DNA from 3 places in the Kitasatospora sp. NPDC001603 genome. Region 1 is predicted to be linked to each of the others. Evidence: riboswitches for the same ligand, from Rfam matches in the RefSeq annotation. Region 1 holds a riboswitch; each other region holds the start of a gene.
The links. Region 1 has a riboswitch for cobalamin ahead of ABT263_RS06695 (cobalamin biosynthesis protein). Riboswitches for the same ligand answer to the same signal wherever they lie in the genome.
Positions count from the first base shown of each region.

Region 1 (6,956 bases):
GGGCGGACCAGCCGCGGACCACGGCCTCGTCGTCGTGCTCCCAGGCGTGCAGCCGCCAGCCGGGGGCGGCGCCGCCGTCCCGGGCCTCGACCAGGCCGACCAGCAGGGCCTGGCCCCAGGCCTTGCCGGCGGCGCCCACCGTCATGGCGAGGGCGCGGCCCGCGTCGCGGGCGTCCTCGGGGAGCAGCTCGCCGCGCTTGTCGACCTCGGCGAGTTCACCGGCCCAGCGGGCGATGCGGACGGCGTCGATCAGCATCCGACGGGCCAGCGGGGCGAGCTCGGCGGGAGCGGGGAAGCCGTCCGGCACCGGGACCCGGCCACGGCCGGGGGCTGGTGCGGGGCCTCGTCGGCGGGGTACGCCGGAGCCGCCCGGCCTGGCGCCGGCGGGGCGGTGGGCAGTTCCGGGGAGACGGGTCACCGTCGCACCGGAGCCGATCGTCGGCGGGAGCTGGGCATCACGGTCGCGCGGATTCCGAGACGTCACGTCGAGCAGTCTTCCCCTTGTACCGGCCTTCTGTCACATCCGATCGGCCCCGACTCCCGACAGGTGGTCGCAGGGGGTCGACAAGATCGGGCAACAGAGGCCAAACCGCCTAGCCGGATCTGTGTGACGCGGACACGCCAGCCTGGGCAAAGACGGGGCGGACGGGGTGCGGGAAGGGGCCCGAGGGGCTGTCCGGAACACGGCTGGGAGCGCCCGCGACGGGCCTCAGAGCAGCGGGGTGAGCCAGCGCCGCAGGTGCTCCTCGTAGCGGTCGGGGTCGGCGTTCCAGAGGCCGGCGTGCTCGCCGCCGGGGACGGCCTGGAGGCCGACCACGTCGGAGCGGCGGTGGGCCAGCCGGGCGGCGGCCTGCCAGGGGGCCAGCGCGTCGTCGGGCCCGTGCAGGAGGAGCGTGGGCACCCGCAGGTCGGTGCCGTCCGCGAGGCGGGCGAAGTCGGCCAGATCCACGCCGGCCCGGCCCTCGGCCGCGAGCGCGCCCAGCTCGGCGGCGGCGCCCCGGTAGCCGGCCCGGGCGGCGCCCCGGCGGGCGGTGGCCGACCAGTCGAGCACGGGCGAGTCCAGCACCAGGCCGCGGATCGAGGAGGCCCAGGCGGAGCGGGCCGCGGTCTGCAGGACCATGGTCGCGCCGAGCGACCAGCCGTACAGGATGACCCGCCCGGCGCCGCTGTCCAGGGCCAGCCGCAGGGCCGCCTCGACGTCGCGCCACTCGGTCTCGCCGAAGTGGCCGAGGCCGTCCGGGGAGGCCGGCGCGCCCTCGTCGCCGCGGTAGGTGACGGCCAGGACGGGCAGCGCGAGCCGGTGCAGGACGGGCATCACCGGGAGGGTCTGCTGCCGGTCGGCGCCGGGGCCGTGCACCAGGATCACCCAGGTGCCCCGCTTGCCGTCCAGCCGCCAGGCGGGCAGCGCGCCCAGCTCGCCCTGGACGGCGGTCTCGGTGTACGGCAGGCCGAGGGCGCTGGTCGGGTCGCCGAGATGGACGCGGGGCGTGAAGCGGACCGCCGTACCGGGGGCAAGGGTGCCGCGGTCGGCGCGGACCAGCCGGCGGCTGACGCCCCGCTCGTCGGCGTGCAGGATCTCGCCGACCACCGCGTGCCCTCCGTCGCCCCACTCGACGGCCCAGCGGCCGGGGCGGGCGCTCTCGGCGCCGCGGGTGAAGGTGGCCCGTCCGGCGGCGAGGGTCAGCACCACGACGGGGCCGGCGGCCCGCTCGCGGCCGACCGCCGGGCGGACCATCCGCTCGGAGGCCCTCCGGCCGATCAGCAGGACGGCGGCCCCGGTGCCGACGGCGGCGGCCGCCACGGCGGCTGCGGTTCCCCAACGCATATCGCTCCCCGCTCTGTTGGTCGCGGACTGGGCAGTCTGCCCACCAGTCCACTCGCGGGGGCGCCACCCGGCCACCGGACGCGGCCGTCCGGGTCACGGCGGCGCGGGTCCTGGCCGGGTCACGGCGGCACGGGAAGCGGCGGCGCGGTTCTCGGCCCTCTGGTCACGGCGGCACGGGAAGCGGCAGAGATAGGGCAGGGAGGGGGAGGCGCCGCGCGGGGGCGGCGCGGTACCGGCCCGTCAGACCGGGATCTCGGTCTCCAGGCGCTCCAGCAGCTCCCAGAACCGCTCGCCGAGCGGCCGGGCCGCCGCCGCGCGGGTGTCCGCCGCCGGGGCCGGGGAGCCCCAGCTGCCGGCGCCCCAGTGGGAGGTCACCTGGTACTCGTTCTGCAGCGCCGTCAGCACGGCGGTGAGGTCGCCCTCGTGCACCGGCACGATCCGGCCGATCGGCCGGAGCTGCGCCTGCCACCGGCCGTCCACGCACTGCCGCAGCCGCCGGTCCAGCTCCTGCGCCCGGCCGGTCACCGCGACCAGCTCGCGCAGGGTCGTGCCGAGCACCTGGGCCAGCGCGTAGGTCTGCTCCTGGTCGCCGTCCCACTGACCGGTCGCCTCGGCCCGCTGGTACCGGTCCAGTGCGAGGCCGATCCGGTGGGCCGCGCTCTCCTGGTTGAGCTCCCGGGCGACCCGGAAGTCCCGCAGCCGGGCCGGGCGGACGCCCATCAGCTGGGCCGGCGGGCACCAGAGCGCCCGGGCCAGGGCGATGAACTCGTCCTCGGCGGGGCGCAGCTCGCCGCTCTCCCAGCCAAGCACGTGGGAGGGCAGCAGCCGGACGCCGTGCGCGGCCATGCCCTCGACCACCTGCTCGGGGGTCAGCCCGAGGCCGGCGCGGTGCGCGCGGGCGGCCGCGGGCGAGAAGGGCACCGGGGGCACGGCGGGTGGCTGTCTGCGTCGCATGGCCCGACGGTAGGGGGTGGTCCGGCCGCCCCCCAGCCGCCGAACACACGAAGCGGGCCCGGAGGCTCCTCCGGGCGACTGGACGATCGCACAGGCTGTCATGCCCCTGCGGGGGGTGCCGATCGGAGGTAGTGACGGGGTCGGGCGGCCCGGCTCCGCTGTGACCAACCCCTCCGTGACCTTGGTTGACGCACGGTTCGGCCGCGTGATGGGATCCTTCAGCCAAACGGAGGCATGCAGAGGAAGCCGGTGCGAGTCCGGCGCGGTCCCGCCACTGTCACCGGGGAGCACACTCGGAGTCCCTCCTCCGCCGGCCACGGCGCCGGAGGGGGCCCACCGCGGCGGGCCGTCAGAAGCCGCCGCCGGGCCCGGGGGTGCGTTCGACCCGGAAGCCAGGAGACTCTCGCCCCCGGTACGTCGATCCAGGGCGCGGACCCTGAGTGAGGACACGCACGCGATGCAGGCTGCCCCGACCTTCCGAGCCCTCTGCTGTCCACCGTGCGCCCGCTGACCCGCGCCGCCGCCTTCGCCCTGGGGGCCGCGGCCGGGTACCTCGCCGACGCCCGCTTCGCCGACCCGCGCCGCGGCCACCCGGTGGCCGTCTTCGGCGGTGCGGCCGGCCGGCTGGAGCGGCGGATCTGGCGGGACGACCGCGCCGTCGGAACGGCTTTCACGGCGCTCTGCGTGGGCACCGTCGCGGCCGGCGCGCTGGCGGCCGACCGCACCCTGGGCCGCCGCCCGCTCGGGCGGGCCGCGCTGGCCGCCGCCGCGACCTGGACGGTGCTCGGCGGCACCTCGCTCACCCGCGAGGCCCGCACGATCGGACGCTCGCTCGCCGCGCACGACCTGACGGCGGCGCGGCAGCGGCTGCCGCACCTGTGCGGCCGTGACCCGAGCGCCCTCGACGAGGGGCAGATCGCCCGCGCGGTGGTCGAGTCGGTCGCCGAGAACACCGCCGACGCCGTGGTCAACGCACTCGTCTGGGGCGCCCTCGCGGGCACGCCCGGGCTGCTGGCGTTCCGCGCGGTCAACACCCTGGACGCGATGGTCGGCCACCGCTCGCCGCGCCACGCCCGGTTCGGCTGGGCCTCGGCGCGGCTGGACGACGTGGCGGGCTGGCCGGGCGCGCGGCTGACCGCGCTGCTGACCGTCGCCGCCGCGCCCGAGCCCCGGACGGCCTGGCGGGTCTGGCGCCGGGACGGCTCCGCCCACCCCAGCCCGAACGCGGGCCAGGCCGAGTCGGCCTTCGCCGGCGCGGTCGGCGTGCGGCTCGGCGGCACCCTGCGGTACGGCGCCCGGGTCGAGCACCGGCCGGTACTGGGCGGCGAGCTGAGACCGGTGACGGTGGACGACATCGAGCGCGCCTGCCGGCTCTCCCGCCGGGTGGGACTGCTCGCACTGGGTACGACCGTCGCCGGGCACGCCGTCGTGCAGGCACTCAAGGCGGGGACGAGAAGGGGGAGCGCATGAGCAACGCACTGCTGGTCGCCGGGACGACCTCGGACGCCGGCAAGAGCGTGGTCACCGCGGGCATCTGCCGCTGGCTGGCCCGTCAGGGCGTCGCCGTGACGCCGTTCAAGGCGCAGAACATGTCGCTGAACTCCTTCGTCACCGCCGACGGTGCCGAGATCGGTCGCGCCCAGGCGATGCAGGCCCAGGCGGCCCGGGTGGAGCCCGAGGCGGCGATGAACCCGGTGCTGCTGAAGCCCGGCGCGGACGGCCGCAGCCAGGTGGTGCTGCTCGGCCGGGCGGTCGCCGAGGTCGGCGCGCTGGACTACCGCGACCGCAAGCCCGTCCTGCTGGAGCGCGCCCTGGAGTGCCTGGCCGACCTGCGCCGGCGCTACGACGTGGTGGTCTGCGAGGGCGCCGGATCGCCCGCCGAGATCAACCTGCGGGACCGGGACATCGCCAACATGGGCCTGGCCACCGCCGCCGGCCTGCCGGTCGTGGTGGTCGGCGACATCGACCGCGGCGGCGTGTTCGCCGCGATGTACGGGACGCTGGCGCTGCTGTCGGAGCAGGACCAGCGCCATGTGGCGGGCTGGTTCGTCAACAAGTTCCGCGGCGACGCGCGGCTGCTGGCGCCCGGGCTGGAGATGGTGCGCGAGCTGACCGGCCGTCCGGTGCTGGGCACCCTGCCGATGCTGTCCGGGCTCTGGCTGGACGCCGAGGACTCCCTGGACCTGACCACCGTGGTGGACCGCGCCGAGGGGCGCGGGCCGCTCGGCGCCGACGTGCTGCGGGTGGCCGTGGTGCGCTTCCCCCGGCTGTCCAACTTCACCGACGTGGACGCGCTGGCCCAGGAACCCGGGGTGCTGGTCCGCTGGGCCACCCGGCCCGAGGAGCTGGCCGACGCCGACCTGGTGATCCTGCCCGGCACCCGGGCCACCGTGGCCGACCTGGCCTGGCTGCGCGAGCGCGGCCTGGAGCCGGCCCTCAGGGCCCGGGCCGCGGCCGGGCTGCCGGTCCTCGGCGTCTGCGGCGGCTACCAGATGCTCGCGCGCGCCATCCACGACGACGTCGAGTCGAAGGCCGGTGCCGTCGACGGCCTCGGGCTGCTCCCGACGCACGTCCGGTTCGGCGCCGAGAAGGTGCTCGGCCGGCCGGTCGGCGAGGCCTACGGGCAGCCGGTCCAGGGGTACGAGATCCACCACGGGATCGTCACCGTGGAGGGCGGAGAGGCGTTCCTGGACGGCTGCCGGGTGGGGGCGGTCTGGGGCACGACCTGGCACGGCGCGCTGGAGAACGACGGCTTCCGGCGCGCGCTGCTGCGCGAGGTCGCCGCTCTGTCGGGCCGGGCGTTCGTGCCCGCGCCGGACACCTCGTTCGCCGAGGCGCGCGAGGCCCGGCTGGACCGGCTGGGCGACCTGATCGAGGAGCACGCGGACACCGACGCGCTGTGGAAGCTGATCGAGGGCGGGGTGCCGGCCGCGGGTTCGCTGCCGTTCCTGCCGCCCGGGGCCCCCTTGGAGAATCATGAGTGACGTCCGCTACCCCTTCACCGCGATCGTCGGAATGGCCGACCTGCGGCTCGGGCTGCTGCTCAACGCGGTCTCCCCGGCCGTCGGCGGCGTGCTGGTGCGGGGTGAGAAGGGCACCGCCAAGTCGACCATGGTGCGGGCGCTGGCCGGTCTGCTCCCGTCCATCGCCGCCGTCGACGGCTGCCGTTTCGCCTGCGACCCGGTCGCGCCGGACCCGGCCTGCCCGGACGGCGCGCACGACGGCGCCGACGAGACCCACCGCCCGGCCCGGCTGGTCGAGCTGCCGGTCGGCGTCTCCGAGGACCGGATCGTCGGCTCGCTGGACCTGGAACGCGCCCTGGCCGAGGGCGTGAAGGCGTACGAGCCGGGCCTGCTGGCCCGGGCGCACCGGGGCGTGCTCTACATCGACGAGGTCAACCTGCTCCAGGACCACGTGGTGGACCTGCTGCTGGACGCGGCCGCGATGGGCCGCTCCTACGTGGAGCGCGAGGGCGTCTCGGTGCGGCACGCGGCGCGGTTCCTGCTGGTCGGCACGATGAACCCGGAGGAGGGCGAGCTGCGCCCGCAGCTGCTCGACCGGTTCGGCCTGACCGTGGAGATCGCCGCCACCCGGGAACCGGCCGAGCGCGCCGAGGTGGTCCGCCGCCGGCTGGCGTACGACGCCGACCCGGCCGGGTTCGCCGCGCGGTTCGCCGAGGACGAGCGCGCGCTCGCCGGGCGGATCACCGCGGCCCGGGAGCTGCTGCCCGAGGTGGAGCTGACCGACACGGCGCTGCGCCAGATCACCGCCGTCTGCGCCGCCTTCGAGGTGGACGGGCTGCGCGCGGACATCGTGATGGCCCGCACCGCCGTCGCGCTGGCCGCCTGGGCGGGCCGGACTCAGGTGCTGGAGGAGGACGTCCGCAAGGCCGCGCAGCTGGCCCTGCCGCACCGCCGCCGGCGCAACCCCTTCGACGCGCCGGGGCTGGACGAGGAGCAGTTGGAGCGGACCCTGAAGGAGCACGCCGGGCCCGAGGAGCCCGAGCCCGCGGAGCGGCCCTCGGAGGGGGAGCAGCCCGGCGAGGGCCCCGAGGGGAGCGGCCCCGAGGACGACGGGCCCGGCCCGGACGGCGGCGGCCCCGACGGTGACGGCCCCGACGGTGACGGCCCCGACGGTGACGGCCCCGACGGTGGCGGCCCCGACGGTGGCGGCGGCG
Region 1 is NZ_JBEPAA010000006.1:145,048-152,003, reverse strand. It holds gene ABT263_RS06710 (hypothetical protein) at 1-307, opposite strand, end outside; gene ABT263_RS06705 (alpha/beta hydrolase family protein) at 710-1,825, opposite strand; gene ABT263_RS06700 (helix-turn-helix domain-containing protein) at 2,066-2,779, opposite strand; cobalamin riboswitch at 2,992-3,184, shown strand; gene ABT263_RS06695 (cobalamin biosynthesis protein) at 3,278-4,249, shown strand; gene ABT263_RS06690 (cobyric acid synthase) at 4,246-5,763, shown strand; gene ABT263_RS06685 (putative cobaltochelatase) at 5,756-6,956, shown strand, end outside.

Region 2 (6,956 bases), on a different contig from region 1:
CGTAGGGCGGGATCGTGGACAGCTCCAGCATGATCGCCCGCTGGAGCGCGTCCTTGAGTTCCTGCTCCGTCCAGTCCTCCTCCGCCATGCTCATGAGCTGGACGATGGCGTCGCTCCGGTAGTCGAGGATTCCGGTCGGCACGGTGGGCCCCTTTCGTTCGGCTGTGGCCGGACCGTAGCGGGGGACGGCACCGTCCGTATGCGTGCCGTTCCGGTGGGGCCCGGCGGTTTCATTCGGACGAGCGAACGACGCCGCCCCGCCGGGTGCGAACACCGGGCGGGGCGGCGGCTGTTGGCCGGGCCCCCGGAGGAGCGGGACCGGGCGGGCCGGGCGGCCTAGAAGTCGTCGTCGAAGGAGACCGAGCCCTCGACGGCGACCTGGTACGCGGAGACCCGGCGCTCGAAGAAGTTGGTCAGCTCCTGGACGTTCTGCAGCTCCATGAACCCGAAGGGGTTGGTGGAGCCGTAGCGGATCGGCAGGCCGAGGCGGGCGAGCCGCTGGTCGGCCACCGCCTGCAGGTACTCGCGCATGGACTCGGTGTTCATGCCCGGCAGGCCCTCGCCGCAGAGGTCACGGGCGAACTGGAGCTCGGCCTCGACGGCCTCCTCCAGCATCTCGGTGACCTGCTGGGCCATCTTCTCGTCGAAGAGGTCGGGCTCCTCCTCGCGGACGGTGTCCACCACCGACATCGCGAAGTCCATGTGCATGGACTCGTCCCGGAACACCCAGTTGGTGCCGGTGGCGAGGCCGTGCAGCAGGCCGCGGCTGCGGAACCAGTACACGTACGCGAAGGCGCCGTAGAAGAACAGGCCCTCGACGCAGGCCGCGAAGCAGATCAGGTTGAGGAGGAACGCCCGGCGGTCGTCCTTGCTCCGCAGCGAGTCGATGTGGTCGACCGCGTTCATGTACTTGAAGCAGAACTGGGCCTTCTGGTGGATGGAGGGGATGTTCTCCACCGCGGCGAAGGCCGCGTTGCGGTCCTCGGGGTCGGGCAGGTAGGTGTCGAGCAGCGTCAGGTAGAACTGGACGTGCACGGCCTCCTCGAACAGCTGCCGGGACAGGTAGAGCCGGGCCTCGGGGGAGTTGATGTGCTTGTAGAGGCTCAGCACCACGTTGTTGGAGACGATCGAGTCACCGGTGGCGAAGAAGGCGACCAGCCGGCCGATCATGTGCCGCTCGCCGTCGCTCAGCTTGGCGAGGTCGGCGACGTCGGAGTGCAGGTCCACCTCCTCGACGGTCCAGGTGTTCTTGATCGCGTCCCGGTAGCGGTCGTAGAACGACGGGTACCGCATCGGCCGCAGGGTCAGCTCGAAGCCGGGGTCGAGCAGCATCTTCTCGCGGTCGGGACGGGCTTCGGGGGTGGTGCTCACTGGCAGGCCTCGCAGGACTCGGGGTTCTCCAGGGAGCAGGCCAGCGCGGCCTCCTCCTCCGGGCTGAGGGTCGGGGACGCCACCGGCACCGGCGCGGCGGCGCGGGCGGTGCCCGAGGCGGCCTGGGCGATCCGGGTGGCGGGCCGCGACCGCAGGTAGTAGGTGGTCTTCAGGCCGACCTTCCACGCGTACGCGTACATCGAGCTCAGCTTGCCGATGGTGGGCGCCGCCATGAAGAGGTTCAGTGACTGGCTCTGGTCGATGTACGGCATCCGGGCGGCGGCCAGGTCGATCAGCGCGCGCTGGGGCAGCTCCCAGGCCGTGCGGTACAGCGAACGGACCTCGGCGGGCAGCCAGTTGAGGTCCTGGACGGAGCCGTTGGCGTCGCGCAGCGCGTCCCGGGTCTGCTGGTCCCAGACGCCGAGCTCCTTCAGCTCGCGCACCAGGTACGGGTTGACCTGGAGGAACTCGCCGGAGAGGGTCTCGCGCTTGAACAGGTTGGAGACCTGCGGCTCGATGCACTCGTACACACCGGCGATCGAGGCGATCGTGGCGGTGGGGGCGATGGCGAGCAGCAGCGAGTTGCGCAGACCGGTCTCGGCGATCCGGGCGCGCAGCGCCTCCCAGCGGCCGGCCCAGTGCGGCGCGGCCGAACCGAAGTGGTCGATGTGCAGCTCGCCGCGGGCGGCGCGGGTCTCGCCGTAGGCCTCGTGGCGGCCCAGCTGCTCGGCCAGGTCGGCGGAACGCTCGTACGCGGTGAGCATGATGCGCTCGGCGATGAGGGTGGAGAGGGCCTTCGCCTCGGCGGAGTCGAAGTCCAGGCGGAGCTGGAAGAAGACGTCCTGGAGGCCCATCACGCCGAGGCCGACCGGGCGCCAGCGCGAGTTGGACGCGCCGGCCTCGGGGGTCGGGTAGAAGTTGATGTCCACCACGCGGTCGAGGAAGGTGACGGCGGTGCGGACGGTGGCGTCCAGGCGGTCCCAGTCCATCGCGTTCAGCAGGTCGGCGGCGGTGGCACCGGGGGCGACGTGGGCGCCGAGGTTGACCGAGCCGAGGTTGCAGACGGCGGTCTCGGAGTCGTCCGTGACCTCCAGGATCTCGGTGCAGAGGTTGGAGCTGTGCACCGTGCGGCCGGGCAGCGCGGTCTGGTTGGCGGCGCGGTTGGAGGCGTCCTTGAAGGTCATCCAGCCGTTGCCGGTCTGCGCCAGGGTGCGCATCATCCGGGAGTAGAGGGTCTGCGCCGGGATGGTGCGGACGGCCTTGCCGGCCTGCTCGGCCTTCAGGTACGCCTCGTCGAACTCGGCGCCCCAGAGGTCGACCAGCTCGGGCACGTCGGCGGGGGAGAACAGCGACCAGTCGGCGTTCGCGTTGACGCGGCGCATGAACTCGTCCGGGATCCAGTGCGCCAGGTTGAGGTTGTGGGTGCGGCGCGCCTCCTCGCCGGTGTTGTCGCGCAGCTCCAGGAACTCCTCGATGTCCGCGTGCCAGGTCTCCAGGTAGACGCAGGCCGCGCCCTTGCGGCGGCCGCCCTGGTTGACCGCGGCGACCGAGGAGTCGAGGGTGCGCAGGAACGGGACGATGCCGTTGGACTTGCCGTTGGTGCCCCGGATCAGGCTGCCGCGCGAGCGGATCCGCGAGTAGGACAGGCCGATGCCGCCGGCGTGCTTGGAGAGGCGGGCGATCTGGGCGTACCGGGAGTAGATCGAGTCCAGGTTGTCCAGCGGCGAGTCCAGCAGGTAGCAGCTCGACATCTGCGGGTGCTTGGTGCCGGAGTTGAAGAGCGTCGGCGAGGAGGTCAGGTACTCCAGCCGGCTCATCAGGCCGTACAGCTCGGAGACCTCGCGCACCGACTGCTCGTTGTCGCCGACCGCCAGACCACAGGCGACGCGGAGCAGGAACTGCTGCGGGGTCTCGACGACCTTGCGGGTGATCGGGTGGCGCAGCAGGTACCGGGACTGCACGGTGCGCAGGCCGAAGTACTCGAAGCGGCCGTCGCCCTCGGGGTCGATCAGCGCGTTCAGGGCGGTGGCGTGCTTGGCGACGAAGTCGGCGGTGGAGTCGCCGATCAGGCCCTCGGCGTGGCCGACCGCGATCGAGTCCGAGAAGGTGACCGAACCCTGGCTCACCGCCTCGTCGACGATCTCCAGCGCGAGCAGTCGCGCGGCGAGCTTCGAGTACTGCGGGTCCTCGGCGATCATCGACGCTGCGGCGTCCACGGCCAGCCCGCGCAGCTCGGCGAAGTCCGAGCCGGCGTGGCGGCCGCGCAGCGCGGCGGCGGCGACATGGCCGGGGTCCACCTGGGGGAGGTCGGCGCTGCGGTCGGTCAGCAGCCGGAGCAGTGCGCCACCGGGGTCGGACACCGTCGGGTCGACGGGGGCGGAGCTTGAACCCTGGGCGGGCAGGGTGACTGAGGCAGCGGTGGTCAAGGCGCTCTCTCCTGGCGGCGATCGGCGTCGGCGGTGGCTCGGGCCGGACCGTTCGGGGCAGGGGAGCACGGCGCGCCGGCCCGGAGGCGGCGCGCGACGGTGGCATCCCCGGCCCGCCCGCGAGGCCCGGAAGTGGTGCTGGTGCGAAAGGCCTCTGCGGGGAGGCCAGGCGGCACGCCGTCGGCAGGTATTCGGACTCGCGGGCTCTGTCGGAGCCGCCCGCACACCGCTGCGGGGCAGTCCCGGACTCGCACCGGGTTCCCCTGCGTCGACAGCAGGGATGAGCATACATCTAGTGGTGTCCGCTCGATGCGACCCCACATGTTGTGCGGCGTCGCGTGTCGACGTGATCGCAGGTGGTACCGGCGAGAGGCCTTTCCCGGGCTGTTCCGGGGCCGTTCCGGGGCTGCGGCCGGCCCCCGGCCGCCCGCCGCGGGGGCCGGCGCCGGGGGCCGCCGCAGGGTCGTTCCAGGGCCTTCGCGGACCGCGGCGCAGGGCGTCGCCAGGAGTGCCCGGGGCCCGGCCGGTGTTCGGATTCGGAAACGGATCGGCCACCGGGCAGGCCCGCCGTCAGGGGCATGCCCTACGATCTCGGCTCATGAGGGAGCGGAGCCAGCGGGTCGTCGACACCGACGTGATTCGTGGAGCGGCCGCCGAAGGCAGTGAGGGGGGCGCATGAGCGACGGAACGGGCACGCCCGGGGAGTGGAGCGGCCGACCCGGCTCGCCGGGGCAGCAGCCGCCCCCTCCCGCCGGGCCGGGTGGCGCGCAGAACCAGCAGCCGGGCACGCCCGGACAGCCGCCGCAGGGCCCGCCGCCCGCGCCGTACCCCGGCGCGCCGCAGCCGGTGCCGCCGGCCCCGGGCGGGTTCGGTCCGCCGCCCGCCTCGTACGGGCCGCCGGTGCCCGCGCCGCAGCCGGTCCAGCCGCCGGTGCCGTCCGTGCCGCAGCCGCCGCAGCAGGTCCAGCCGCCCGTGCCGCAGCCCGTGCAGCAGCCGGTGCAGCCGCAGCCCCCGGTGCACCAGCAGCATGTCCAGCCGCAGCCGCAGCCGCAGCAGTGGCAGCCGCACCCGCAGCCCCAGCACCCGCAGCACCCGCAGCACCCGCACCCCCAGCCCGTGCCGCAGCACGCCGAGCCGGACTGGGCCGCCCTCGCGGACCGGAACGAGGCGGAGGCCAAGCGCAAGGGCCGGACGCGGATCATCGGCGGCGTGGTCGCCCTCCTGGTGGTCGGCGGCCTGGTCGCCGGCGGCCTGCTGTTCCTGAACAAGGGCGACGACAAGAAGCCGGTCGCGGATCCCACCGGCGCCGCCACGGCGGCCACCCAGCCGCCGGCGCCCACGGCGTCCGGCAAGGCGTCCCCGACGGCCACCCCGAGCGCCACGCCCGAGGACCCGTCGAAGCCGCTCTGGGAGGCGACCACCGACCCGGCTCCGCAGGACGCGGCGGCGCTCTTCTCGGCGCTCACCGTGACGGTCAACGGCGCCACCTGGAACCGCACCGTGGTCTCGCTCGACTCGCCCTGCTGGGACGGCAACTCCACGGTCGGCGGCCTCGGCAAGGTCCTCGGTGACCAGGGCTGCCGCCAGGTGCTCCGGGCCACCTACGTCTCCGGCGACAGCGCGGTGACGGTCGGCGTCGCGGTCTTCGACCACAAGCAGCAGGCCGAGACCGCGGTGAAGAACTACGTCGGCCACCTCAAGGGCGCCGCGGCCCCCGGCTCGCCGGCGTTCTGCACCACCCCCGGCTGCACCAACACCAAGGGCACCCTGGGCCGGTACGGCTTCTTCACCGTCGAGGGCTCCGCCAAGGGCGGCAACACCGCGGACGCCGCCGCGACCGCGGCCGCCGCGGGCTTCGACGAGCACGTGAAGAACCAGCTCCTCCAGCGCACCAAGGCGGCGGGCGGCGCACCGGCCGCCACTCCGGCGGGCTGACGGTCCGCCCGGTTCGGCCCGGTTCCGGCCGGGCCCGTCCCGGTTCGCGCCCGGCGGGTCCGCTCGCCCCGGCCCCGGGGGATGTGGCAGGCTCACCGCCTGTCAGTCGTACACGTGTTCCGGTTGTGACGGCGCAGGCCGGTGCCGGTGAGCATCCGGAGGAGTGTCCGTGGCCCTGCCCCGCGCGCTGCGTGCCAAACCGGCCGTGCTGGCCGCGGCCGGCGCGCTGCTCGCCGCCGGCGCGGTGGTGCTGGCCGGCCAGGACGGCCGGGCCGACGGCGACCGCCGGGACGCGCCCGCCCGCAGCACGCTCACCCTGGGCGGCGCCGGGCGCACCCTGGCGCCGGAGGTCGGCCGCGAGCTGCTGGCCCGCGACCCGCAGGCCTCGCCCAACGCGCGGGCCGTCCAGCAGCTCCTCGCCGACCTGGAGGGCGCGGCCCGGGCCGGCCGCTCCGGCGGGACGGTGATCGGCCAGCACGTCGAGGCGCACAACGAGCTCTACAACCCCGAGTACGGGGACTACCGGGGGACCAAGCCGGTCGGCTACTACTACAAGAAGGCCGCCGACATCACCGGCCGGCTGCCCGGCTTCGTCGAGACCGACCTCGGCCCCGGCTACGGCCAGAACGGCTGGGGCGTCGGCAACCCGCGCTCCTACTCGGCGGGCCGCTGGCCGGCCTGCGCGGTCGGCTGGCAGTACACCGACGACGCCGTCGACCTGATGACCGCGGTCTGGTCCGGCCACCCGCGCCCGGACGACGGCAGCTACGGGGCGTCGGGTACCCAGAAGAACTGCGACGGCACCAGCACCGAGCTGCCCGACAACGGCGGCGGCCCGGCCGGACTGGTCGGGATGTCCTTCCACGAGCCGTACCCGGGTTCGGACGTGAAGTCCTTCGACCGGGTGCTCTGCTCGGCCTCGCCCGGCGCGAAGGACCCAGGCTGGTTCGGCCGGGTCGTCGACAGCGCCGGCGACACCCCCGAGTACCGCGCGCTGCTGACGGACCTCTCCTTCCTGGCGGACCACCTGGAGTACCTGGCGGCCCACGACGTGCCGGTGCTGCTGCGGCCGTACCACGAGATGAACGCGGCCGACTGCGCCCGCGGCTTCTGGTGGTCGGGCCGCAAACCCGCCGACTACCAGGCGCTCTGGCGGATCACCTACCACTACCTGGTGGAGACCAGGGGCCTGCACAACCTGCTGTTCGCCTGGACGCCGGTCTC
Region 2 is NZ_JBEPAA010000040.1:29,679-36,634, forward strand. It holds gene ABT263_RS23915 (ferritin-like domain-containing protein) at 1-142, opposite strand, end outside; gene ABT263_RS23920 (ribonucleotide-diphosphate reductase subunit beta) at 337-1,332, opposite strand; gene ABT263_RS23925 (ribonucleoside-diphosphate reductase subunit alpha) at 1,368-3,773, opposite strand; cobalamin riboswitch at 3,963-4,089, opposite strand; gene ABT263_RS23930 (hypothetical protein) at 4,473-5,732, shown strand; gene ABT263_RS23935 (glycoside hydrolase family 26 protein) at 5,902-6,956, shown strand, end outside.
Region 2: another riboswitch for cobalamin. It lies ahead of ABT263_RS23925 (ribonucleoside-diphosphate reductase subunit alpha); the one in region 1 lies ahead of ABT263_RS06695 (cobalamin biosynthesis protein).

Region 3 (6,956 bases), on a different contig from region 1:
GCGTCGAAGGCGATGGTCGCGGAGATCGACCAGGCCCACAAGGACGGCGACACCCTGGGCGGGGTCGTCGAGGTGCTGGCCTACGGCGTGCCGGTCGGCCTCGGCTCGCACGTGCACTGGGACCGCCGGCTGGACGCGCGGCTGGCCGCCGCGCTGATGGGGATCCAGGCGATCAAGGGCGTCGAGGTCGGCGACGGGTTCGAGCTGGCCCGGGTGCCGGGTTCGCAGGCGCACGACGAGATCGTGCCGACCCCGGAGGGCGTCAAGCGGACGTCGGGCCGGTCGGGCGGTACCGAGGGCGGCCTGTCGACGGGCGAGCTGCTCCGGGTGCGGGCGGCGATGAAGCCGATCGCGACCGTGCCGCGCGCGCTGCAGACGCTGGACGTGCGGACGGGCGAGCCGGCCAAGGCCCACCACCAGCGCTCCGACGTGTGCGCGGTGCCCGCGGCGGGGATCGTCGCCGAGGCGATGGTCGCGCTGGTGCTGGCGGACGCGGTGAACGAGAAGTTCGGTGGCGACCACGTCAGCGAGACCCGCCGCAACGTCCAGGGGTACCTGGACAACCTGATCGTCCGATGAGCGCGCCCCTGGTGGTGCTGGTCGGCCCGCCCGGCAGTGGCAAGTCCACCGTCGGACGGGACCTCGCCGAGCGCCTGGGCGTCGCCTTCCGGGACACCGACGCCGATGTCGAACGGTCGGCCGGCAAGCCGATCCCGGAGATCTTCATCGACGAGGGCGAGCCGCACTTCCGCGAGCTGGAGGCTGCCGCGGTGCGCAGCGCCGCCCGGGACCACGACGGCGTGCTGGCGCTGGGGGGCGGTGCGGTGATGGCCGAGGCCACCAGGGCGCTGCTGCGCGAGCTGCCGGTGGTGTTCCTGGAGGTCCCGCCGGCGGACGCCGTCCGGAGGGTGGGGCTGGACGCGCCGCGGCCGCTGCTCGCGGTCAACCCGCGGGCGCGTTGGCGTGAGTTGATGGAGGCGCGTCGGCCCCTGTACCTGGAGGTGGCCACCGCCGTCGTCGACACCGCGGGCCGCACCCCCGGGCAGGTCGCGGACGCCGTAATGGAAGCACTGGAGCTGAAGACCCCCCATGAGTGACATCGTCAGGATTCACGTCGGCGGCAGCGCGGGCCACGACCCGTACGACGTGCTGATCGGACACCAGCTGCTCGGCGAGTTGGGGCAGCTGATCGGGACCCGCGCCAAGCGGGTCGCGCTGATCCACCCCGAAGGACTGGCCGCCACGGCCGACGCCATCCGCGAGGACCTGCTGGGCGAGGGCTACGAGGCGATCGTCCTCCAGGTGCCCAACGCCGAGGACGCCAAGAGCGCCGAGGTCGCCGCGTACTGCTGGTCGGTGCTCGGCCAGACCGGCTTCACCCGCAGCGACGTGATCGTCGGCCTCGGCGGCGGCACCACCACCGACCTGGCCGGCTTCGTGGCGGCCACCTGGCTGCGCGGGGTGCGCTGGGTGTCCATGCCCACCACGCTGCTCGGCATGGTGGACGCGGCGGTGGGCGGCAAGACCGGCATCAACATCGCCGAGGGCAAGAACATGGTCGGCGCCTTCCACCCGCCGGTGGGCGTGCTGGCGGACCTCGACACCCTGGAGACGGTGCCCCGGCACGACTACGTCTCCGGCCTCGCCGAGGTCATCAAGTGCGGTTTCATCGCCGACCCGGTCATCCTGGACCTCATCGAGGCGGACCCGGAGGGCGCCAGGAGCCCCGCCGGGCCGCACACCGTCGAGCTGATCCGGCGGGCCGTGCAGGTCAAGGCCGACGTGGTCTCCGGGGACCTCAAGGAGTCCGGCCAGCGCGAGATCCTCAACTACGGCCACACCCTCGGCCACGCCATCGAGCGCAACGAGCGCTACAAGTGGCGGCACGGCGCGGCGATCTCGATCGGGATGGTCTTCGCCGCCGAACTCGGCCGCCTGGCCGGCCGGCTGGACGACGAGACGGCCGACCGGCACCGCACCGTGCTGGCCTCGGTCGGCCTGCCGCTGAGCTACCGCGCGGACGCCTGGCCGAAGCTGCTGGACGCCATGAAGATCGACAAGAAGTCGCGCGGCGACCTGCTGCGCTTCATCGTCCTGGACGGCCTCGGCCGGACCTCCATGCTGGAGGGCCCCGACCCGTCCCTGCTGGTCGCCGCCTACGCGGAGGTCTCCTCGTGACCCGGGTGATGGTGCTCAACGGCCCCAACCTCGGCCGGCTGGGCAGCCGCGAGCCGGACGTCTACGGCGCCACCTCCTACGCCGGGCTGGTCGAGCGCTGCACCGTGCTCGGCAAGGAGCTCGGCTTCGAGGTCGAGGTGCACGAGACCAACTCCGAGCAGCAGATGGTGGAGTGGCTGCACGAGGCGGCCGACGGCGGGGTGCCCGTGGTGATCAACCCGGGGGCCTTCACCCACTACTCGTACGCGATGCGCGACGCCGCCGCCCAGCGGACCGCGCCGCTGATCGAGGTGCACATCTCCAACCCGTACGCCCGGGAGACCTTCCGGCACACCTCGGTGATCGCCGCGGTCGCCTCCGGCACCATCGCCGGATTCGGCCTGGGCTCGTACGAGCTGGCACTGCGGGCGCTCGGCGGGCAGCTCACCGCACGCTGACACCCGGGCCGGGGTACCGGATCGGCGCGGCCCCGGCCGGCCCGATCCGGTACCCCGGCCCTCGTCAGCGGCCCGGCGGCGGACTGTGCCCGCTGCGGGACCGCCGTGTAGTGTCCCCGCTGAAAGAAGTCGGGAGGTGACCGTGACGCAGTACGCCGGGGGTGGACAAGTCCCCCCACGTCCCGTCGCTCCGCCGGCCCCGCCGTACTCCGGCAGTGCCACCGTCGCACCGCCCGCCGGTGGCGCGCCGGGCGCGTCCCGGGGAGTGCCGCGGGCGGCGGCCCACGCCGAATCCGTCCGCCACGGCGCGGACCGGTCCGCGCGCGAGCCCGCCGGTCGGCCCCCGTACGCCGGTCGCCCGGTCGTGCCGCCGGCCGGTACCCCGGCGGCCCCCGTCGCACCGCCCGCGCCGGCGCGGCCCGTGCCGCCGTCGGCTCCCACCGCCGCGGCGCCCGCGCCGGTTCCGGCCGGCGCCACCGGGCACTTCCTGCTGCCGTCCGGCGCGCCCGTCCAGCTCCCGGTCCACCCCGCGCAGCCGCACCTGCCGTCCGGGCCACTGGCCGTGCTGCTGATCGGACCGGCCGGCGCGGGCAAGACCACCGTCGCCCGGCACTGGGCCGAGCGGCGGCCCACGCCCACCGCCCACATCAGCCTCGACGACGTCCGCGAGTGGGTGCAGTCCGGCTTCGCCAACCCGCAGTCCGGCTGGAACAACGCCTCCGAGGCGCAGTACCGGCTGGCCCGCCGCACCTGCGGCTTCGCCTGCCGCAACTACCTGGCCAACGGCATCTCCTGCATCATCGACGACGCGGTCTTCCCGGACCGCCCGGCGATCGGCCTCGGCGGCTGGAAGCGGCACATCGGCCCGGGGATGATCCCGGTCGTGCTGCTGCCCAGCCTGGACTCCGTGCTGAGCCGCAACGCCCGGCGCAGTGGCAACCGGCGGCTGAGTGACGAGGAGGTGGCCCGGATCCACGGCCGGATGGCCGGCTGGTACAACTCCGGGCTGCCGATCATCGACAACTCCCAGCTGGACGTCGCGGCCACCGCCGCCGAGCTGGACCGGGTGATCCTGGCCCGGCTGATGGGCATCCCGGTCCGCTGAGGCCCGGGCCGCCCGGGGCTGTTCCGGGCGGCTCCGGCGCTGCCCCGCGCGCGGATTCGGTACCGCCTTCCGGGAGCCCGCGACGGCCGGCGGCCCGGCCGGGCCTGTCGGTGCGGGCTGCGATGATGGGGGCATCCTGTCGCACACCCGGGGGAGCTGACGCCCGTGCCGGAAGGCCACATCATCCACCGCCTCGCCGCCGAGAACGCCATGGCCTTCGGCGGCCGCCCGGTCCGTGCGAGCAGTCCGCAGGGCCGGTTCGCGGACGGCGCGAAGCTGGTCGACGGGCAGGTGCTGACCGGGGCGGAGGCCATCGGCAAGCACCTCTTCCTCGGCTTCGAGGACGACGCCTGGGTGCACATCCACCTCGGCCTCTACGGTGGGTTCGCCTTCGGGGAGGGCCCCGCGCCCGAGCCGGTCGGCCTGGTCCGGTTGCGCCTGGCGAACGACGACGCCTACGCCGATCTGCGCGGTCCCAACACCTGTGCGCTGATCACCGACGCCGAGAAGGCCGCCGTCGCGGCGCGCCTCGGCCCCGACCCGCTGCGGGCCGACGCCGACCCGGAGCCGGCCTGGCGGCGGATATCCGGCAGCCGGACGACGATCGCGGCACTGCTGATGGACCAGAAGGTGCTGGCCGGCGTGGGCAACGTCTACCGCGCCGAGGTGCTGTTCCGGCACGGCATCGACCCGCACCGGGCCGGGCGCGACCTCGGCCGGGCCGAGTGGGACGCCGTCTGGGCCGACCTGGTCGCGCTGATGCGCGAGGGCGTCGGCGCGGGGCGGATCGACACCGTCCGACCCGAGCACACCCCCGAGGCGATGGGCCGTCCGCCGCGGGTGGACGACCACGGCGGCGAGGTCTACGTCTACCGCCGGGCCGGCATGCCCTGCCTGGTCTGCGGCACCGAGGTCCGGACCGAGGCGCACGCCGCGCGCAACCTCTTCTGGTGCCCCACCTGCCAGGGGGCCTGAGGCGGCGCCGGCTGCCCGGCGCCGTCCGGGCGGCACCGCGGGCGGTCGCGGGGCTGCCGGGGGAGGGCGCGGTCAGCCGTCCGCCCCGGTACGGGCGACCGCCAGGGCGGGAGGCGCTGGTGACCGGCCACACCCGGCTGCGGGCCCGTTTCGACGTCGAGCTGACGCCGGGGTGGTGCCTGATGCGCAGCCGCTTCCTGCTGGGCGGGATGGCGGCCCGCCCCGAGGCCGGAGGCACCCGCTTCGCCTTCCTCGGCGCGTTCCGGCTCCCCGGCGCGGGCCTGCTCGACCGGGCCCTGCGGCCCGCGACGGACCCGCTGGCCCGGCGCTCGCTGGAGCGCTTCGAACGGCTGGTGCGGGAGGGGTGAGGCGGGCCCCGGGCGCGACGGCCCGGGGCGCCGGGTCGGTGTTCCGCGGGCGGAGCCGGTCAGCCGGGAGCCGGTCAGCCGGCCGCGGCGGCCCGGGGTGCGGAGGGCTCGCCGCCGGTGGCGTCGCTCCCGGTGGCGGGCTCGCCGTGCTCGTGATGGTCCGCGGCGGCGCACTCGTCGAGGAGGGGGCGCAGGGCCTCGTCCACGAGCCGGTAGCGCACCACGCGGCCGTCCTTGTCGCCGGTGACCACACCCGCGGTGCGCAGCAGCCGCAGCGCCTGCGAGACGGCCGGGTCGCGCATGCCGGTGGCGACCGCCAGGTCGGTGACGGCGAGCGGCCCGGCCCGGTGCAGGGCGAGCAGCAGGGCGAGCCGCCCCGGGTCAGCGAGCAGCGAGAACCGCTCGGCCCAGGACCGGACGTGCCCGGGGTCGCCGATCGCGGCGATGGCCTCGCAGACCCGGTGCCCGTCGATGGTGCGGTGGCCCGCGCGGTCGGCCGGTACGAGATGCATGCGGACATTGTTGCAGCCCGTGGCTGTGATCCTGGACACCTGCGCAGGTGCGCAGCCTTGCAAGGGTGAGGTGCGGCCCCCTACGGTGTTGCCCGCCGTGGTGTTCGGGAAGACCGGTGACGGACCCTCAGGGTCCGGAGTCCGGAGCGGCCCTCGCCACTGTGATCGGGGGAGTCGTCCGTATCCACGACGCCACTGGGCGCCTCGCGCGCCTGGGAAGGCGGATCCGGAAGCCCCGTCAGCCAGGAGACCGGCCACGGCATCTCACGAACGTCTTTCCACGAGGTGCTGGAGCGTGATCCGAAGATGACCCTGCCCGAAACCGCCGCTGCTCCCGCGGCGTCCTCCGCCCTGCCGAGCTTCCGCTGGCGGCGCGAGGACACCCTCCGCACGGCCGGGTTGATGGGGGTGATCCTGGCCATGCACGTAGTGGCGTTCGGGACGCTGATCTTCCTGGTCGCCCCGGAGAAGTACGAGGTCGGTACCCAGGTCTTCGGGGTGGGCCTGGGCATCACCGCCTACACCCTCGGCATGCGGCACGCCTTCGACGCCGACCACATCGCGGTGATCGACAACACCACCCGCAAGCTCATGGCGGACGGCAAGCGGCCCGTCTCGGTGGGCTTCTGGTTCGCGCTCGGCCACTCCTCGATGGTGGTCCTGATGGCCGCCCTGGTGGCGGGCGGCGCCCAGCTGGCCAGCACGCTGATGGACGACGAGTCCACCACGCACCAGTGGCTCGGTGTGGTCGGCACCTCCGCGTCCGGTGTCTTCCTCTACCTGATCGGCGCGCTCAACCTGGCGGCGCTGTTCGGCATCCTCAAGGTGTTCCGGTCGATGCGGGCCGGTCGGTTCGACGAGGCCGAGCTGGAGGAGCACCTCAACTCGCGCGGTCTGATGGCCCGGGTGCTGAACCGGGCGACCCGCTCGATCACCCGGCCCGGCCAGATGTTCCCGGTCGGCATGGTGCTCGGCCTCGGCTTCGACACCGCGACCGAGGTGACCCTGATGGTGATGGCCGGCTCCGGCGCGGCCGCCGGGCTGCCCTGGTACGCGATCGTCTGCCTGCCGCTGCTGTTCGCGTCCGGGATGAGCCTGTTCGACACGCTGGACGGGACGTTCATGAACTTCGCGTACCAGTGGGCGTTCTCCAACCCGGTGCGCAAGGTGTACTACAACCTGACCATCACTGGGCTGTCGATCGCGGTGGCGTTCATCATCGGCACCATCGAGCTGGTCGCCGTGCTGCACGAGAAGCTGGACCTCACCGACCCGGTGAGCGGCTGGATCGCGGACATCTCGCTGGACAACGTCGGCTACGCGATCGTCGGGCTGTTCGTGGTGGTCTGGGGGGCGGCGATCGCCTACTGGCGCCTCGCCG
Region 3 is NZ_JBEPAA010000042.1:65,292-72,247, forward strand. It holds gene aroC (chorismate synthase) at 1-579, shown strand, start outside; gene ABT263_RS24855 (shikimate kinase) at 576-1,097, shown strand; gene aroB (3-dehydroquinate synthase) at 1,090-2,178, shown strand; gene aroQ (type II 3-dehydroquinate dehydratase) at 2,187-2,615, shown strand; gene ABT263_RS24870 (AAA family ATPase) at 3,037-3,720, shown strand; gene ABT263_RS24875 (Fpg/Nei family DNA glycosylase) at 3,886-4,695, shown strand; gene ABT263_RS24880 (hypothetical protein) at 4,815-5,063, shown strand; partial or broken gene ABT263_RS24885 (ArsR/SmtB family transcription factor) at 5,237-5,575, opposite strand; cobalamin riboswitch at 5,657-5,848, shown strand; gene nicT (Nickel transporter NicT) at 5,882-6,956, shown strand, end outside.
Region 3: another riboswitch for cobalamin. It lies ahead of nicT (Nickel transporter NicT); the one in region 1 lies ahead of ABT263_RS06695 (cobalamin biosynthesis protein).